DNA from 3 places in the Terrisporobacter hibernicus genome. Region 2 is predicted to be linked to each of the others. Evidence: a T-box and tRNA genes for the amino acid it is inferred to sense, from the RefSeq annotation. Region 2 holds a T-box; the other regions hold tRNA genes.

Region 1 (5,568 bases), 1.1 Mb from region 2:
TATCCTCTTTGCTATAATAACCACATAAAATTCATTACACTCATATCGCCAACGATATTTCTTTGCTTTCGCTTCAGAAAAATCCGTTGCTCAAAGTGTTTTAAGTATTAACTTTTGTTAGTACTTTCAAAACTGCTAACATTTAATGTTTCCATTATTTTTTTTGGTCAAGTCCTCGACCTATTAGTATCAGTAAGCTACATATGTTACCACACTTCCACCTCTGACCTATCAACCATGTAGTCTTCATGGGGTCTTAACCTTACGGTGGGAAATCTTATCTCGAAGTAGGCTTCGCGCTTAGATGCTTTCAGCGCTTATCCTTTCCGTACTTAGCTACCCAGCTATGCCCTTGGCAGAACAACTGGTACACCAGCGGTACGTCCATCCCGGTCCTCTCGTACTAAGGACAGGTCTCCTCAAATTTCCTACGCCTGCGACGGATAGGGACCGAACTGTCTCACGACGTTCTGAACCCAGCTCGCGTACCACTTTAATGGGCGAACAGCCCAACCCTTGGGACCTACTACAGCCCCAGGATGTGATGAGCCGACATCGAGGTGCCAAACCTCCCCGTCGATGTGGACTCTTGGGGGAGATCAGCCTGTTATCCCCAGGGTAGCTTTTATCCGTTGAGCGATGGCCCTTCCATGCGGTACCACCGGATCACTAAGTCCGACTTTCGTCCTTGCTCGACCTGTATGTCTTGCAATCAAGCTCTCTTCTGCCTTTACACTCTACGTACGATTTCCGACCGTACTGAGAGAACCTTTGAGCGCCTCCGTTACTCTTTAGGAGGCGACCGCCCCAGTCAAACTGTCCACCTGACAGTGTCCCACTACCTGATTCAAGGCAGCTGGTTAGAATCCCAGTACTACAAGGGTGGTATCCCAAGGATGACTCCACACAGACTGACGTCCATGCTTCATAGCCTCCCACCTATCCTGTACATGTAGCACCGAGACTCAATGTCAAGCTACAGTAAAGCTCCATGGGGTCTTTCCGTCCTGTCGCAGGTAACCGGCATCTTCACCGGTATTACAATTTCACCCAGTCTGTTGTTGAGACAGTGCCCAAATCGTTACGCCTTTCGTGCGGGTCGGAACTTACCCGACAAGGAATTTCGCTACCTTAGGACCGTTATAGTTACGGCCGCCGTTTACTGGGGCTTAAGTTCACTGCTTCGGTTACCCTAACAGATCCCCTTAACCTTCCAGCACCGGGCAGGCGTCAGCTCCTATACATCGTCTTGCGACTTAGCAGAAACCTATGTTTTTGGTAAACAGTCGCTTGGGCCTATTCTCTGCGGCCATGTTTCCATGGCACCCCTTCTCCCTAAGTTACGGGGTCATTTTGCCGAGTTCCTTAACAACAGTTCTCTGGCTGGCCTTAGGATACTCTCCTCACCCACCTGTGTCGGTTTGCGGTACAGGCACCTTTAACCTCGATAGAGACTTTTCTCGACAGTGTGAAATCAGCTACTTCGCTACTAAATTTCGCTCCGCATCGTACCCCAGCATTATTCAGGCGGATTTGCCTACCTGAACTGCCTCAATACTTGCCCGCACATAACCAACAGTGCGGTTAGCTTATCCTACTGTGTCATCCCATTTCTCAAACGGTTATTGGTGGTACAGGAATATCAACCTGTTGTCCATCACCTACGCCTTTCGGCCTCGGCTTAGGTCCTGACTAACCCAGGGCGGACGAACCTTCCCCTGGAAACCTTGGGTTTACGGCCTGTGGGATTCTCACCCACATCTCGCTACTCATGCCAACATTCTCACTTCTATACAGTCCACATCTCCTTACGGTAATGCTTCAATCCGTATAGAAAGCTCTCCTACCCATCATAAATGATGCCGTAGCTTCGGTAGTACGTTTTAGCCCCGGAAATTTTCGGCGCAGGATCACTCGACCAGTGAGCTATTACGCACTCTTTAAATGAGTGGCTGCTTCTAAGCCAACATCCTGGTTGTCTGTGCAATCCCACATCCTTTACCACTTAACGTACATTTAGGGACCTTAGCTGACGATCTGGGCTGTTGCCCTTTTGACTATGAATCTTATCACCCACAGTCTGACTCCCAAGCATAAGAATACGGTATTCGGAGTTTGATAGTCTTCGGTAAGTGCAATACCCCCTAGGACATTCAGTGCTCTACCCCCGTTTCTCTAAATCTTGAGGCTAGCCCTAAAGCTATTTCGGAGAGAACCAGCTATCTCCGGGCTCGATTGGAATTTCACCGCTATCCACAGGTCATCCCCGAGCTTTTCAACGCTCGTGGGTTCGGTCCTCCACGAAATTTTACTTTCGCTTCAACCTGCCCATGGATAGGTCGCCCGGTTTCGGGTCTACGTCAACTAACTATACGCCCAGTTAAGACTCGCTTTCGCTGCGGCTCCACACCTTAAGTGCTTAACCTTGCTAGGTAACGTAACTCGTTGGCCCGTTCTACAAAAAGTACGCAGTCACACAAATAATGTGCTCCTACAGCTTGTAAGTGTAGGGTTTCAGGTTCTATTTCACTCCCCTCCCGGGGTTCTTTTCACCTTTCCCTCACGGTACTATACGCTATCGGTCACTAGGTAGTATTTAGGCTTGGAGGATGGTCCCTCCTGCTTCCCACAGGGTTTCACGTGTCCCGTGGTACTCTGGATCATATCTAGAGTCTTATTCTTTAAACTACGTGGCTTTTACATTTTATAGCGGAGCTTTCCAACTCTCTTCGTCTTGAATAAGTGATTCTGTTATGATATGTCCGCAACCCCAGTGAAGAAAACTTCACTGGTTTGGCCTGTTCCGCGTTCGCTCGCCGCTACTTACGGAATCGAATTTCTTTCTCTTCCTCCGGGTACTTAGATGTTTCAGTTCCCCGGGTTCCCCTCGCATAGCTATGTATTCACTATACGATACTTAGACATTACTCTAAGTGAGTTTCCTCATTCGGAAATCTTGGGATCACAGTTTACGTGCAACTCCCCCAAGCTTATCGCAGCTTATCGCGTCCTTCATCGGCTCCTAGTGCCAAGGCATTCGCCCTACACCCTTAATAACTTGACCAGTTATTAATTCTTGATATTTTTAAAAGTTATCTTCTTTATATGATATATTTTTTAAGAAGTTTATCTTCTTCTTTATATAATGTCATATCACTAAATGTTATGCAGTTTTCAAAGTACTAGGTACTTAACAAGTAAGTACAAATGGTGGAGATAAACGGGATCGAACCGTTGACCCCCTGCGTGCAAGGCAGGTGCTCTCCCAGCTGAGCTATACCCCCATATGTTTTTTCAACAAAATATATTATAATCACTTTGTCGAATTTCGTCAATATTTTTTTGTAAGAGTTAAAGAACCCTCAAAATTAAACAGTAGGTTAATTCTCCCTAGAAAGGAGGTGATCCAGCCGCACCTTCCGATACGGCTACCTTGTTACGACTTCACCCCAGTTATTGATTTCACCTTCGACACTCGCTTCCCAAAAGGGTTAGCTAAGTGGCTTCGGGCGCCCCCAACTTCCGTGGTGTGACGGGCGGTGTGTACAAGACCCGGGAACGCATTCACCGCAGCATTCTGATCTGCGATTACTAGTAACTCCAGCTTCATGTAGGCGAGTTTCAGCCTACAATCCGAACTGAGAATGGCTTTAAGGGATTAGCTCGGCCTCACGACTTGGCTGCCCTCTGTACCACCCATTGTAGCACGTGTGTAGCCCTAAGCATAAGGGGCATGATGATTTGACGTCATCCCCACCTTCCTCCAGGTTATCCCTGGCAGTCCCTCTAGAGTGCCCAACTTAATGCTGGCAACTAAAGGCAAGGGTTGCGCTCGTTGCGGGACTTAACCCAACATCTCACGACACGAGCTGACGACAACCATGCACCACCTGTCACTTCTGTCCCCGAAGGGAAAAATGCGATTAGGCATCGGTCAAAAGGATGTCAAGCTTAGGTAAGGTTCTTCGCGTTGCTTCGAATTAAACCACATGCTCCGCTACTTGTGCGGGTCCCCGTCAATTCCTTTGAGTTTCACTCTTGCGAGCGTACTCCCCAGGCGGAGTACTTAATGCGTTAGCTGCGGCACCGAGGGGGGTAACCCCCGACACCTAGTACTCATCGTTTACGGCGTGGACTACCAGGGTATCTAATCCTGTTTGCTCCCCACGCTTTCGTGCCTCAGTGTCAGTTACAGTCCAGAAAGCCGCCTTCGCTACTGGTGTTCCTCCTAATATCTACGCATTTCACCGCTACACTAGGAATTCCACTTTCCTCTCCTGTACTCAAGTTTTCCAGTTTCAAGAGCTTACTACGGTTGAGCCGTAGCCTTTCACTCCTGACTTAAAAAACCACCTACGCACCCTTTACGCCCAGTAAATCCGGATAACGCTAGCCCCCTACGTATTACCGCGGCTGCTGGCACGTAGTTAGCCGGGGCTTCCTCCTCAAGTACCGTCATTATCTTCCTTGAGGACAGAGTTTTACGACCCGAAGGCCTTCATCACTCACGCGGCGTTGCTGCATCAGGCTTTCGCCCATTGTGCAATATTCCCCACTGCTGCCTCCCGTAGGAGTTTGGACCGTGTCTCAGTTCCAATGTGGCCGATCACCCTCTCAGGTCGGCTACTGATCGTCGCCTTGGTAAGCCATTACCTTACCAACTAGCTAATCAGACGCGGGTCCATCTCATACCGCCGGAGCTTTGATAAAAAATCCATGTGAATCTCTTATATTATCCTGTATTAGCATACCTTTCGGTATGTTATCCATGTGTATGAGGCAGGTTACCCACGCGTTACTCACCCGTCCGCCGCTCTTTACCGAAGTAAATCGCTCGACTTGCATGTGTTAGGCACGCCGCCAGCGTTCATCCTGAGCCAGGATCAAACTCTCATAAAAAAGTTGTCCATTGCTCAGACTAATCATTATCTGAATATCTGGCTTGGTTTGTTTGTTGTTTCAGTTTAATTCTTTAAGAATTAATTTATTGTTAACCTACTGTTTAATTTTCAAAGTTCTTTGCTTGTTTCAGCTTCTTTATCTTACCAAAGTTATTTTTCTTTGTCAATAACTTTTCTAAGAAGTTTTTAGCTGTTTGCCCTTATCTCAAGGACAAGTAATACTATATCATTTATATAACAGTAGGTCAACACTTTTTTATTTATTTTGCTATTTTATTTTTATAATTATACGTAACATTTGCAGTAGCCGGTTTTACGTTATTCTTTTTATTATTACTACTTACCTTGTTAAATACCTTTAATGTATCTTCACATAAAAAAATCATCACTTGTAAAGATAAAAGACATATACTTATAAGACATATCCATGACATAATTTGATTCATTTTCATTGCCCCTTCCGTATAACATTAATTTTTATATTCATTTCTAAGTATTTATCCATTTTTCCTTTAATAATTTTTCTTTCATTATTTTCATAATAAAATACCATTTTTTCTTTTTTATCATTTTAAATTAGGTAGCAACATTTTTTGTTCATGTTTTTTATATTTTACTGTTGATATGTAAATTAATTTTTGTAATAAAAATATTTCTATATTTGTAC
Region 2 (5,568 bases):
GTTATTTAATTTGGCCTTTTATAACCTCACTTGCATAACTTAAAGCTTCGTCTACTTTTGATATATCAGTTGCTCCAGCTTGTGCCATGTTTGGTCTTCCGCCACCTTTACCATTAGCTATTTTTGCAACTTCTCTAACAATATTTCCTGAGTGTATACCTTTTTCTATTACATCATTGGTTGCAGTAACAACAAAGTTTACTTTATTATCTACTACATTTGAAAGAACTACTACACCACTTCCTACTTTATCTCTTAGAGAGTCTGCAGTTTCTTTTAGCGAATTCATGTCTATTCCTTCAAACTTAGCACACAGTAAACTTACTCCAGATACATCAACTTTTGAATCTAATAAAGCATCAACTGATTGTAAATTTAATTTAGTTTTAGCATCTTGTAATTCCTTAGTTAAAGATTTATTTTCTTCTACTAAAGTATGTGCTCTTTGAACTAAATTATCTTCTTTTGTTTTTAAAGCTATACATATGTCATTTATTACTGTATCTCTGTTTGTTAAATATTTATAAACAGCTTTACCAGTTATAGCTTCAATTCTTCTAACACCAGCTGCTACTCCTCCTTCAGATAGTATTTTGAATAATCCAACTTGAGAAGTATTGTTAAGGTGAGTTCCTCCACAAAGCTCTACTGAATAATTGCCCATAGATACAACTCTTACCTCATTACCATACTTTTCGCCAAAGAGTGCCATAGCTCCTTTTTCTTTTGCATCTTTTATATTCATAATTTCGCAATTTATGTCTAATGCGTCTAAAATAGCAATATTTACTTTTTCTTCTACTAGTTTTAACTCTTCTTTTGATATTGGTTCAAAATGAGTCACGTCAAATCTTAATCTTTCTGGAGTTACTAAAGAACCAGCTTGGTTAACATGATCACCTAAAACTTCTTTTAATGCTTCATGTAACAAGTGTGTTGCAGTATGGTTTCTTGCACAATCCATTCTTATTTCCTTGTTAACTTTTGATTCTAATTTATCATTTACATTTATTTTACCTTTTTTAACAAATCCTATGTGCTTTATCGTATTGTTTGCACCTTTTTTAGTATCAACAACTTCAAATATAGCATCTTTATTTTCTAATGTCCCTATATCTCCAGCTTGTCCTCCACCTTCTGCATAGAAAGCAGTTTCATTTAGTACTACTATAGCTTTTTCACCTTCACATATAGTATTTGTAACATTATCGCCTTTAACTATAGCAGTAACATTACCACATACATTTAAGTTTTCATATCCATCAAATGTTGAAGCTATACTTTCATCTAGTGTTGATAGTGGATCTTCTTTCCAACTTTCGTCTTCCATAGCACCTCTATCAGCTCTAGCTCTTTGTCTTTGTGCTTCCATTTCTCTTTGGAATCCATCTTCATCTATTTCAAATCCTTGCTCTTCAAGAATTTCCTGAGTTAAGTCCATAGGGAATCCATAAGTATCGTATAATTTAAATGCTTTTTCTCCACTTAAAACTTTTTCGTTATTTTCTTTTAATTCATCTATATAAGAATTTAATATCTCAACACCTTGGTCTAAAGTTTCGTTGAATTTTTCTTCTTCTATTTTAATTACTTTTTTAACGTAACTTTCTTTTTCTACTATTTCTGGATATGCTTCTCCACTTACTTTTTTAACTCTGTCGAATAATATATATAAGAAATCCTCTTTAATTCCTAATAATTTACCATGACGAGCTGCTCTTCTAAGTAGTCTTCTAAGAACATATCCTCTTCCTTCATTAGAAGGTAATACACCATCAGCTATTAAGAAACTCATAGCTCTCATATGATCAGTTATTATTCTTATAGATACATCATTTTTAGAATCTTTTCCATATTTAACATTAGCTAATTCTTCTATTCCTTCAATAATATATTTTATTGTGTCTATTTCAAATATGTTGTCTACATCTTGCATTATACAAGCCATTCTTTCAAGCCCCATACCAGTATCTATGTTTTTGTTAGCTAGTTCTGGATAAGTTCCATCTTCTTGTCTATCAAACTGAGTGAAAACTAAGTTCCAAAATTCTAAATATCTATCACAATCACATCCTGGCTTACAGTCTGGACTTTCACATCCAAATTTTTCACCTCTATCAAAGTATATTTCTGAACAAGGTCCACATGGTCCAAGTCCTATCTCCCAGAAGTTATCATCTTTTCCAAGTCTAACCATTCTTTCTTCTGGCACACCAATTTCTTTAACCCAGTAATCATAAGCTTCATCATCATTTAGATATACAGTTACCCATAGTTTATCTTCTGGTATCTGTAGTTGCTTTGTTATAAATTCCCATGCCCATGTTATAGCTTCTGTTTTAAAGTAATCTCCAAATGAAAAGTTACCCATCATTTCAAAGAAAGTACCATGTCTAGCAGTTTTACCAACATTTTCTATATCACCTGTTCTTATACATTTTTGACAAGTAGACATTCTTTTACTTGGTGGCACTTCCACTCCTGAGAAATAGTTTTTAAGTGGTGCCATACCTGAGTTTATAAGTAATAAACTTTTATCATTGTTTGGTATTAAAGATGCACTTTTACCTACATAATGTCCTTTTGATTCAAAGAACTCTAAAAATCTTTTTCTAATTTCATTAGCTCCTAAGTTTTGCATTAGCTTTACCTCCTATAAATTTATATCTTTTACTTTACAAATAAAATTTCCTATTGTTTCTATTGATTAAGTAATATAATATTTTACTCAAAATTAATAAATATATTTTAATTTACTTTACTTAAAACAAATTAAAAAACCTCGCACCTATATAAAACTATATAGGGGCGAGGTATATTCGCGGTACCACCCTAATTATCATAATAAATATGATATCTTCGGAAAACCTTAGCTATAACGTAACTACCGTCAATCTATACTTAATTTCCAGATTGATACTCCAAGACTGCTTCAAATATTCTACTCTAGGAGTTCTCACCATTTCTCCTTCTCTGTGAAGACCTTAAATATTTTACTACTTCTTTTCACTGTATTTAAATTATTTGTAAAATTATATTTTCTTATAGTAATTCTACTAAATTTTCAATTTATAATCAAGTATATTATAAACTTTTATCTATAATTCCTCCTCCAACTACTTTATCTCCTTGATACATTACAACAGATTGACCTTTAGTAATAGCTCTTTGAGGCTGATCAAACACTATTCTTATTGAGTCTTTTCCGTTTTTGTATACTGTAGCTGGTGATGGTTTTGCAGAGTATCTAATTTTAGCTTCAACTCTAATTGGTTCTGTAATCTCATCTACTGTTATTAGGTTAACATCTTTTGCTATTAATTCATTATTGAATAAATCGTCATTTGAGCCTAAGATTACTTCATTAGTTTGTGGGTTTATATCAAGAACAAACATAGGTTTACCAAAAGCAATTCCTAGCCCTTTTCTTTGTCCTATTGTGTAATAAATTATTCCTTTATGTCTTCCTAAAATATTACCTTTAGTATCTACAAAGTTTCCTTCTTTAATACGTTTGTTTGAATGCCTTTTTACATAGTTTGCATAATCATTGTCTTTTACAAAACAAATTTCTTGGCTATCAGGTTTATTGTGAACGTCCATTCCCATTTCTTTCGCGATTTCTCTTACTCTATCTTTTTCATAGTCTCCAATTGGAAGCAATGTATGTTCTAGTTGTTCTTGTGTTAAATTATATAGTGCATAAGTTTGATCTTTTTTATCAGTTACTGATTTTATCAAATAATTTCTACCAGTTTCTTCGTCTTTTTCAATCTTAGCATAATGACCAGTTGCAACATAATCACAACCTAGTGCCATGGCCCTTCTATATAAGTCATCAAATTTTATATGCTTATTGCATGCTATACAAGGATTTGGTGTCCTTCCTTGTAAATATTCATCAATAAAATAATCTATTACTTTTTCTTTAAATACATCTTTAAAATTTAATACATAAAATGGGATGCCTATTTTGTCTGCAACAGCCCTTGCATCTTCTACAGCTGCCAATGAACAACATCCTCCATCATTTTCTATCAGATCATATTCTTCATCATCTTGCCATAATTTCATAGTAACGCCGATTACTTCGTATCCTTGTTTTTTTAGTAAGTATGCAGCAACAGAACTATCTACCCCACCACTCATACCTATCATTACTCTTTTGCTCATTTTCTAAATCACCTCATTCTCTATATTATATATACTTTAAAAGAATTTTAAAAGTATATTTTTAAATTCTCAAAATTTCTTGCTTCTTTGACAAAAAAAATCTTTGAGATACGTTACCCCAAAGATTTTATTTATTTTATATTAGTCTTCTTCTATATCATGGTGATGATCATGGTCATCGTCTATAACTACACCATCTAGTTCTGGTATGTGTATATTATTTTTTTGTGCATAATCTATTAATGCTGCTTTTATAGCTTGTTCTGCTAAAACTGAACAGTGCATTTTAACTGGTGGTAAACCATCTAGTGCTTCAGCAACAGCCTTATTAGTAATTTCTAAAGCTTCATGTATATTTTTACCTTTTACCATTTCTGTAGCCATTGATGAAGAAGCTATAGCTGAACCACATCCAAATGTTTGGAATTTAACATCCTTTATTATTTCATCTTCTATATCAAGGAATATTTTCATTATATCCCCACATTTAGCATTTCCAACTTCACCTATTCCACTTGCATCTTCTATTTGTCCAACATTTCTTGGGTTTAAGAAATGATCCATTACTTTATCACTATATTGCATAATCGTTTCCTCCTAATATTTTCATATATATATATCTATCTATTCTAATTTATTATTTATTTTGTTCTTTTAAATATGTTTGATATAAAGGCGATAATCCTCTAAGTCTTTCTATTACTTTTGGAAGATGTTCTAATATATAATCTATATCATCTTCAGTAGTAAAATCTCCAACAGTAAGTCTTAAAGAACCATGTGCCCATTCATGAGTTAATCCTATGGCCATTAATACATGAGATGGATCTAGAGAACCTGATGTACAAGCAGAACCACTTGAACCAGCTATTCCTACTTGATCTAATAACAGTAATATTCCTTCACCTTCTATAAATTCAAATGAGAAGTTTGCATTACCTGGTAACCTATCAGTTCTGTGTCCATTTAATCTTGTATAAGGTATTCTTTCTAATACACCTTCTATTAATTTTTCTCTAAGTCTTGTTAATTCTGATACATGATGTTCCATATTTTCTTTAGCAATTTCTGCTGCTTTTCCATACCCTACTATTGAAGGTATATTTTCAGTTCCAGCTCTTTTTCTTTTTTCTTGAGCTCCACCATGTATAAGATTGTGTATTCTTACACCTTTTTTCATATATAAAGAACCAATACCTTTTGGTCCATATATTTTATGAGAAGACATACTCATTAAGTCAACATCTATATCTTTAACATCTACTGGTATATTACCAGCTGCTTGAACTGCATCTGTATGCATCAAAGCACCATGTTCGTGAGCTATTTTAGCTATTTCTTTTATAGGTTGTATCGTTCCTATTTCATTATTTGCATACATTATACTTACAAGTA
Region 3 (5,568 bases), 1.1 Mb from region 2:
ACCGGTAGGTCTGGGGTTCGAGTCCCTGATGGTCCACCATATTTAATATAGGGGTGTAGCTCAGTTGGTAGAGCGTCGGTCTCCAAAACCGTGCGCCGGGGGTTCGAGTCCCTCCACCCCTGCCAGAAAAATTTTAAAAAGTATTTTACTAATTTATACTTCGAGGTGTAGCGCAGTTTGGTAGCGCACTTGGTTTGGGACCATGGGGCCGGGGGTTCGAGTCCCTTCACCTCGACCAAAATTAGGGCCTATAGCTCAGGTGGTTAGAGCGCACGCCTGATAAGCGTGAGGTCGCTGGTTCGAGTCCAGCTAGGCCCACCATTTGCCCAGATAGCTCAGTCGGTAGAGCAGGGGACTGAAAATCCCCGTGTCGGTGGTTCGATTCCGCCTCTGGGCACCACAAAGAACTTTGAAAATTAAACAGTAGGTTAACAATAAATTAATTCTTAAAGAATTAAACTGAAACAACAAACAAACCAAGCCAGATATTCAGATAATGATTAGTCTGAGCAATGGACAACTTTTTTATGAGAGTTTGATCCTGGCTCAGGATGAACGCTGGCGGCGTGCCTAACACATGCAAGTCGAGCGATTTACTTCGGTAAAGAGCGGCGGACGGGTGAGTAACGCGTGGGTAACCTGCCTCATACACATGGATAACATACCGAAAGGTATGCTAATACAGGATAATATAAGAGATTCACATGGATTTCTTATCAAAGCTCCGGCGGTATGAGATGGACCCGCGTCTGATTAGCTAGTTGGTAAGGTAATGGCTTACCAAGGCGACGATCAGTAGCCGACCTGAGAGGGTGATCGGCCACATTGGAACTGAGACACGGTCCAAACTCCTACGGGAGGCAGCAGTGGGGAATATTGCACAATGGGCGAAAGCCTGATGCAGCAACGCCGCGTGAGTGATGAAGGCCTTCGGGTCGTAAAACTCTGTCCTCAAGGAAGATAATGACGGTACTTGAGGAGGAAGCCCCGGCTAACTACGTGCCAGCAGCCGCGGTAATACGTAGGGGCTAGCGTTATCCGGATTTACTGGGCGTAAAGGGTGCGTAGGTGGTTTTTAAGTCAGGAGTGAAAGGCTACGGCTCAACCGTAGTAAGCTCTTGAAACTGGAAAACTTGAGTGCAGGAGAGGAAAGTGGAATTCCTAGTGTAGCGGTGAAATGCGTAGATATTAGGAGGAACACCAGTAGCGAAGGCGGCTTTCTGGACTGTAACTGACACTGAGGCACGAAAGCGTGGGGAGCAAACAGGATTAGATACCCTGGTAGTCCACGCCGTAAACGATGAGTACTAGGTGTCGGGGTTACCCCTCGGTGCCGCAGCTAACGCATTAAGTACTCCGCCTGGGGAGTACGCTCGCAAGAGTGAAACTCAAAGGAATTGACGGGGACCCGCACAAGTAGCGGAGCATGTGGTTTAATTCGAAGCAACGCGAAGAACCTTACCTAAGCTTGACATCCTTTTGACCGATGCCTAATCGCATTTTTCCTTCGGGGACAGAAGTGACAGGTGGTGCATGGTTGTCGTCAGCTCGTGTCGTGAGATGTTGGGTTAAGTCCCGCAACGAGCGCAACCCTTGCCTTTAGTTGCCAGCATTAAGTTGGGCACTCTAGAGGGACTGCCAGGGATAACCTGGAGGAAGGTGGGGATGACGTCAAATCATCATGCCCCTTATGCTTAGGGCTACACACGTGCTACAATGGGTGGTACAGAGGGCAGCCAAGTCGTGAGGCCGAGCTAATCCCTTAAAGCCATTCTCAGTTCGGATTGTAGGCTGAAACTCGCCTACATGAAGCTGGAGTTACTAGTAATCGCAGATCAGAATGCTGCGGTGAATGCGTTCCCGGGTCTTGTACACACCGCCCGTCACACCACGGAAGTTGGGGGCGCCCGAAGCCACTTAGCTAACCCTTTTGGGAAGCGAGTGTCGAAGGTGAAATCAATAACTGGGGTGAAGTCGTAACAAGGTAGCCGTATCGGAAGGTGCGGCTGGATCACCTCCTTTCTAGGGAGAATTAACCTACTGTTTAATTTTGAGGGTTCTTTAACTCTTACAAAAAAATATTGACGAAATTCGACAAAGTGATTATAATATATTTTGTTGAAAAAACATATGGGGGTATAGCTCAGCTGGGAGAGCACCTGCCTTGCACGCAGGGGGTCAACGGTTCGATCCCGTTTATCTCCACCATTTGTACTTACTTGTTAAGTACCTAGTACTTTGAAAACTGCATAACATTTAGTGATATGACATTATATAAAGAAGAAGATAAACTTCTTAAAAAATGTATCATATAAAGAAGATAACTTTTAAAAATATCAAGAATTAATAACTGGTCAAGTTATTAAGGGTGTAGGGCGAATGCCTTGGCACTAGGAGCTGATGAAGGACGCGATAAGCTGCGATAAGCTTGGGGGAGTTGCACGTAAACTGTGATCCCAAGATTTCCGAATGAGGAAACTCACTTAGAGTAATGTCTAAGTATCGTATAGTGAATACATAGCTATGCGAGGGGAACCCGGGGAACTGAAACATCTAAGTACCCGGAGGAAGAGAAAGAAATTCGATTCCGTAAGTAGCGGCGAGCGAACGCGGAACAGGCCAAACCAGTGAAGTTTTCTTCACTGGGGTTGCGGACATATCATAACAGAATCACTTATTCAAGACGAAGAGAGTTGGAAAGCTCCGCTATAAAGTGTAAAAGCCACGTAGTTTAAAGAATAAGACTCTAGATATGATCCAGAGTACCACGGGACACGTGAAACCCTGTGGGAAGCAGGAGGGACCATCCTCCAAGCCTAAATACTACCTAGTGACCGATAGCGTATAGTACCGTGAGGGAAAGGTGAAAAGAACCCCGGGAGGGGAGTGAAATAGAACCTGAAACCCTACACTTACAAGCTGTAGGAGCACATTATTTGTGTGACTGCGTACTTTTTGTAGAACGGGCCAACGAGTTACGTTACCTAGCAAGGTTAAGCACTTAAGGTGTGGAGCCGCAGCGAAAGCGAGTCTTAACTGGGCGTATAGTTAGTTGACGTAGACCCGAAACCGGGCGACCTATCCATGGGCAGGTTGAAGCGAAAGTAAAATTTCGTGGAGGACCGAACCCACGAGCGTTGAAAAGCTCGGGGATGACCTGTGGATAGCGGTGAAATTCCAATCGAGCCCGGAGATAGCTGGTTCTCTCCGAAATAGCTTTAGGGCTAGCCTCAAGATTTAGAGAAACGGGGTAGAGCACTGAATGTCCTAGGGGTATTGCACTTACCGAAGACTATCAAACTCCGAATACCGTATTCTTATGCTTGGGAGTCAGACTGTGGGTGATAAGATTCATAGTCAAAAGGGCAACAGCCCAGATCGTCAGCTAAGGTCCCTAAATGTACGTTAAGTGGTAAAGGATGTGGGATTGCACAGACAACCAGGATGTTGGCTTAGAAGCAGCCACTCATTTAAAGAGTGCGTAATAGCTCACTGGTCGAGTGATCCTGCGCCGAAAATTTCCGGGGCTAAAACGTACTACCGAAGCTACGGCATCATTTATGATGGGTAGGAGAGCTTTCTATACGGATTGAAGCATTACCGTAAGGAGATGTGGACTGTATAGAAGTGAGAATGTTGGCATGAGTAGCGAGATGTGGGTGAGAATCCCACAGGCCGTAAACCCAAGGTTTCCAGGGGAAGGTTCGTCCGCCCTGGGTTAGTCAGGACCTAAGCCGAGGCCGAAAGGCGTAGGTGATGGACAACAGGTTGATATTCCTGTACCACCAATAACCGTTTGAGAAATGGGATGACACAGTAGGATAAGCTAACCGCACTGTTGGTTATGTGCGGGCAAGTATTGAGGCAGTTCAGGTAGGCAAATCCGCCTGAATAATGCTGGGGTACGATGCGGAGCGAAATTTAGTAGCGAAGTAGCTGATTTCACACTGTCGAGAAAAGTCTCTATCGAGGTTAAAGGTGCCTGTACCGCAAACCGACACAGGTGGGTGAGGAGAGTATCCTAAGGCCAGCCAGAGAACTGTTGTTAAGGAACTCGGCAAAATGACCCCGTAACTTAGGGAGAAGGGGTGCCATGGAAACATGGCCGCAGAGAATAGGCCCAAGCGACTGTTTACCAAAAACATAGGTTTCTGCTAAGTCGCAAGACGATGTATAGGAGCTGACGCCTGCCCGGTGCTGGAAGGTTAAGGGGATCTGTTAGGGTAACCGAAGCAGTGAACTTAAGCCCCAGTAAACGGCGGCCGTAACTATAACGGTCCTAAGGTAGCGAAATTCCTTGTCGGGTAAGTTCCGACCCGCACGAAAGGCGTAACGATTTGGGCACTGTCTCAACAACAGACTGGGTGAAATTGTAATACCGGTGAAGATGCCGGTTACCTGCGACAGGACGGAAAGACCCCATGGAGCTTTACTGTAGCTTGACATTGAGTCTCGGTGCTACATGTACAGGATAGGTGGGAGGCTATGAAGCATGGACGTCAGTCTGTGTGGAGCCATCCTTGGGATACCACCCTTGTAGTACTGGGATTCTAACCAGCTGCCTTGAATCAGGTAGTGGGACACTGTCAGGTGGACAGTTTGACTGGGGCGGTCGCCTCCTAAAGAGTAACGGAGGCGCTCAAAGGTTCTCTCAGTACGGTCGGAAATCGTACGTAGAGTGTAAAGGCAGAAGAGAGCTTGATTGCAAGACATACAGGTCGAGCAAGGACGAAAGTCGGACTTAGTGATCCGGTGGTACCGCATGGAAGGGCCATCGCTCAACGGATAAAAGCTACCCTGGGGATAACAGGCTGATCTCCCCCAAGAGTCCACATCGACGGGGAGGTTTGGCACCTCGATGTCGGCTCATCACATCCTGGGGCTGTAGTAGGTCCCAAGGGTTGGGCTGTTCGCCCATTAAAGTGGTACGCGAGCTGGGTTCAGAACGTCGTGAGACAGTTCGGTCCCTATCCGTCGCAGGCGTAGGAAATTTGAGGAGACCTGTCCTTAGTACGAGAGGACCGGGATGGACGTACCGCTGGTGTACCAGTTGTTCTGCCAAGGGCATAGCTGGGTAGCTAAGTACGGAAAGGATAAGCGCTGAAAGCATCTAAGCGCGAAGCCTACTTCGAGATAAGATTTCCCACCGTAAGGTTAAGACCCCATGAAGACTACATGGTTGATAGGTCAGAGGTGGAAGTGTGGTAACATATGTAGCTTACTGATACTAATAGGTCGAGGACTTGACCAAAAAAAATAATGGAAACATTAAATGTTAGCAGTTTTGAAAGTACTAACAAAAGTTAATACTTAAAACACTTTGAGCAACGGATTTTTCTGAAGCGAAAGCAAAGAAATATCGTTGGCGATATGAGTGTAATGAATTTTATGTGGTTATTATAGCAAAGAGGATACACCTGTTCCCATTCCGAACACAGAAGTTAAGCTCTTGAGCGGCGATGGTACTTGGGGGGCGACCCCCTGGGAGAGTAGCACGTAGCCACGTCATGTTCCAAGGTAGCTCAACGGTGGAGCACTCGGCTGTTAACCGATAGGCTGAGGGTTCGA

The links. A T-box is a leader RNA that pairs with one kind of tRNA and senses whether it is charged. The one in region 2 lies ahead of alaS (alanine--tRNA ligase), so its partner is inferred to be a tRNA-Ala.
Region 1: it has a tRNA-Ala gene. The T-box ahead of alaS (alanine--tRNA ligase) is inferred to sense a tRNA for this amino acid. The anticodon was not compared.
Region 3: it has a tRNA-Ala gene. The T-box ahead of alaS (alanine--tRNA ligase) is inferred to sense a tRNA for this amino acid. The anticodon was not compared.

The regions. Positions count from the first base shown of each region.
Region 1 is NZ_CP081135.1:1,974,520-1,980,087, reverse strand. Features, by position in the region: rRNA gene rrf (5S ribosomal RNA) at 1-25, opposite strand, end outside; rRNA gene JW646_RS09825 (23S ribosomal RNA) at 164-3,064, opposite strand; tRNA gene JW646_RS09820 (tRNA-Ala) at 3,209-3,284, opposite strand; rRNA gene JW646_RS09815 (16S ribosomal RNA) at 3,395-4,899, opposite strand; gene JW646_RS09810 (hypothetical protein) at 5,162-5,347, opposite strand.
Region 2 is NZ_CP081135.1:3,108,864-3,114,431, reverse strand. Features, by position in the region: gene alaS (alanine--tRNA ligase) at 2-2,641, opposite strand; T-box leader at 2,802-3,019, opposite strand; gene mnmA (tRNA 2-thiouridine(34) synthase MnmA) at 3,085-4,173, opposite strand; gene nifU (Fe-S cluster assembly scaffold protein NifU) at 4,315-4,758, opposite strand; gene nifS (cysteine desulfurase NifS) at 4,811-5,568, opposite strand, start outside.
Region 3 is NZ_CP081135.1:1,991,298-1,996,865, forward strand. Features, by position in the region: tRNA gene JW646_RS09930 (tRNA-Ile) at 1-39, shown strand, start outside; tRNA gene JW646_RS09935 (tRNA-Trp) at 50-125, shown strand; tRNA gene JW646_RS09940 (tRNA-Pro) at 162-238, shown strand; tRNA gene JW646_RS09945 (tRNA-Ile) at 245-321, shown strand; tRNA gene JW646_RS09950 (tRNA-Phe) at 325-400, shown strand; rRNA gene JW646_RS09955 (16S ribosomal RNA) at 524-2,022, shown strand; tRNA gene JW646_RS09960 (tRNA-Ala) at 2,133-2,208, shown strand; rRNA gene JW646_RS09965 (23S ribosomal RNA) at 2,353-5,251, shown strand; rRNA gene rrf (5S ribosomal RNA) at 5,390-5,506, shown strand; tRNA gene JW646_RS09975 (tRNA-Asn) at 5,512-5,568, shown strand, end outside.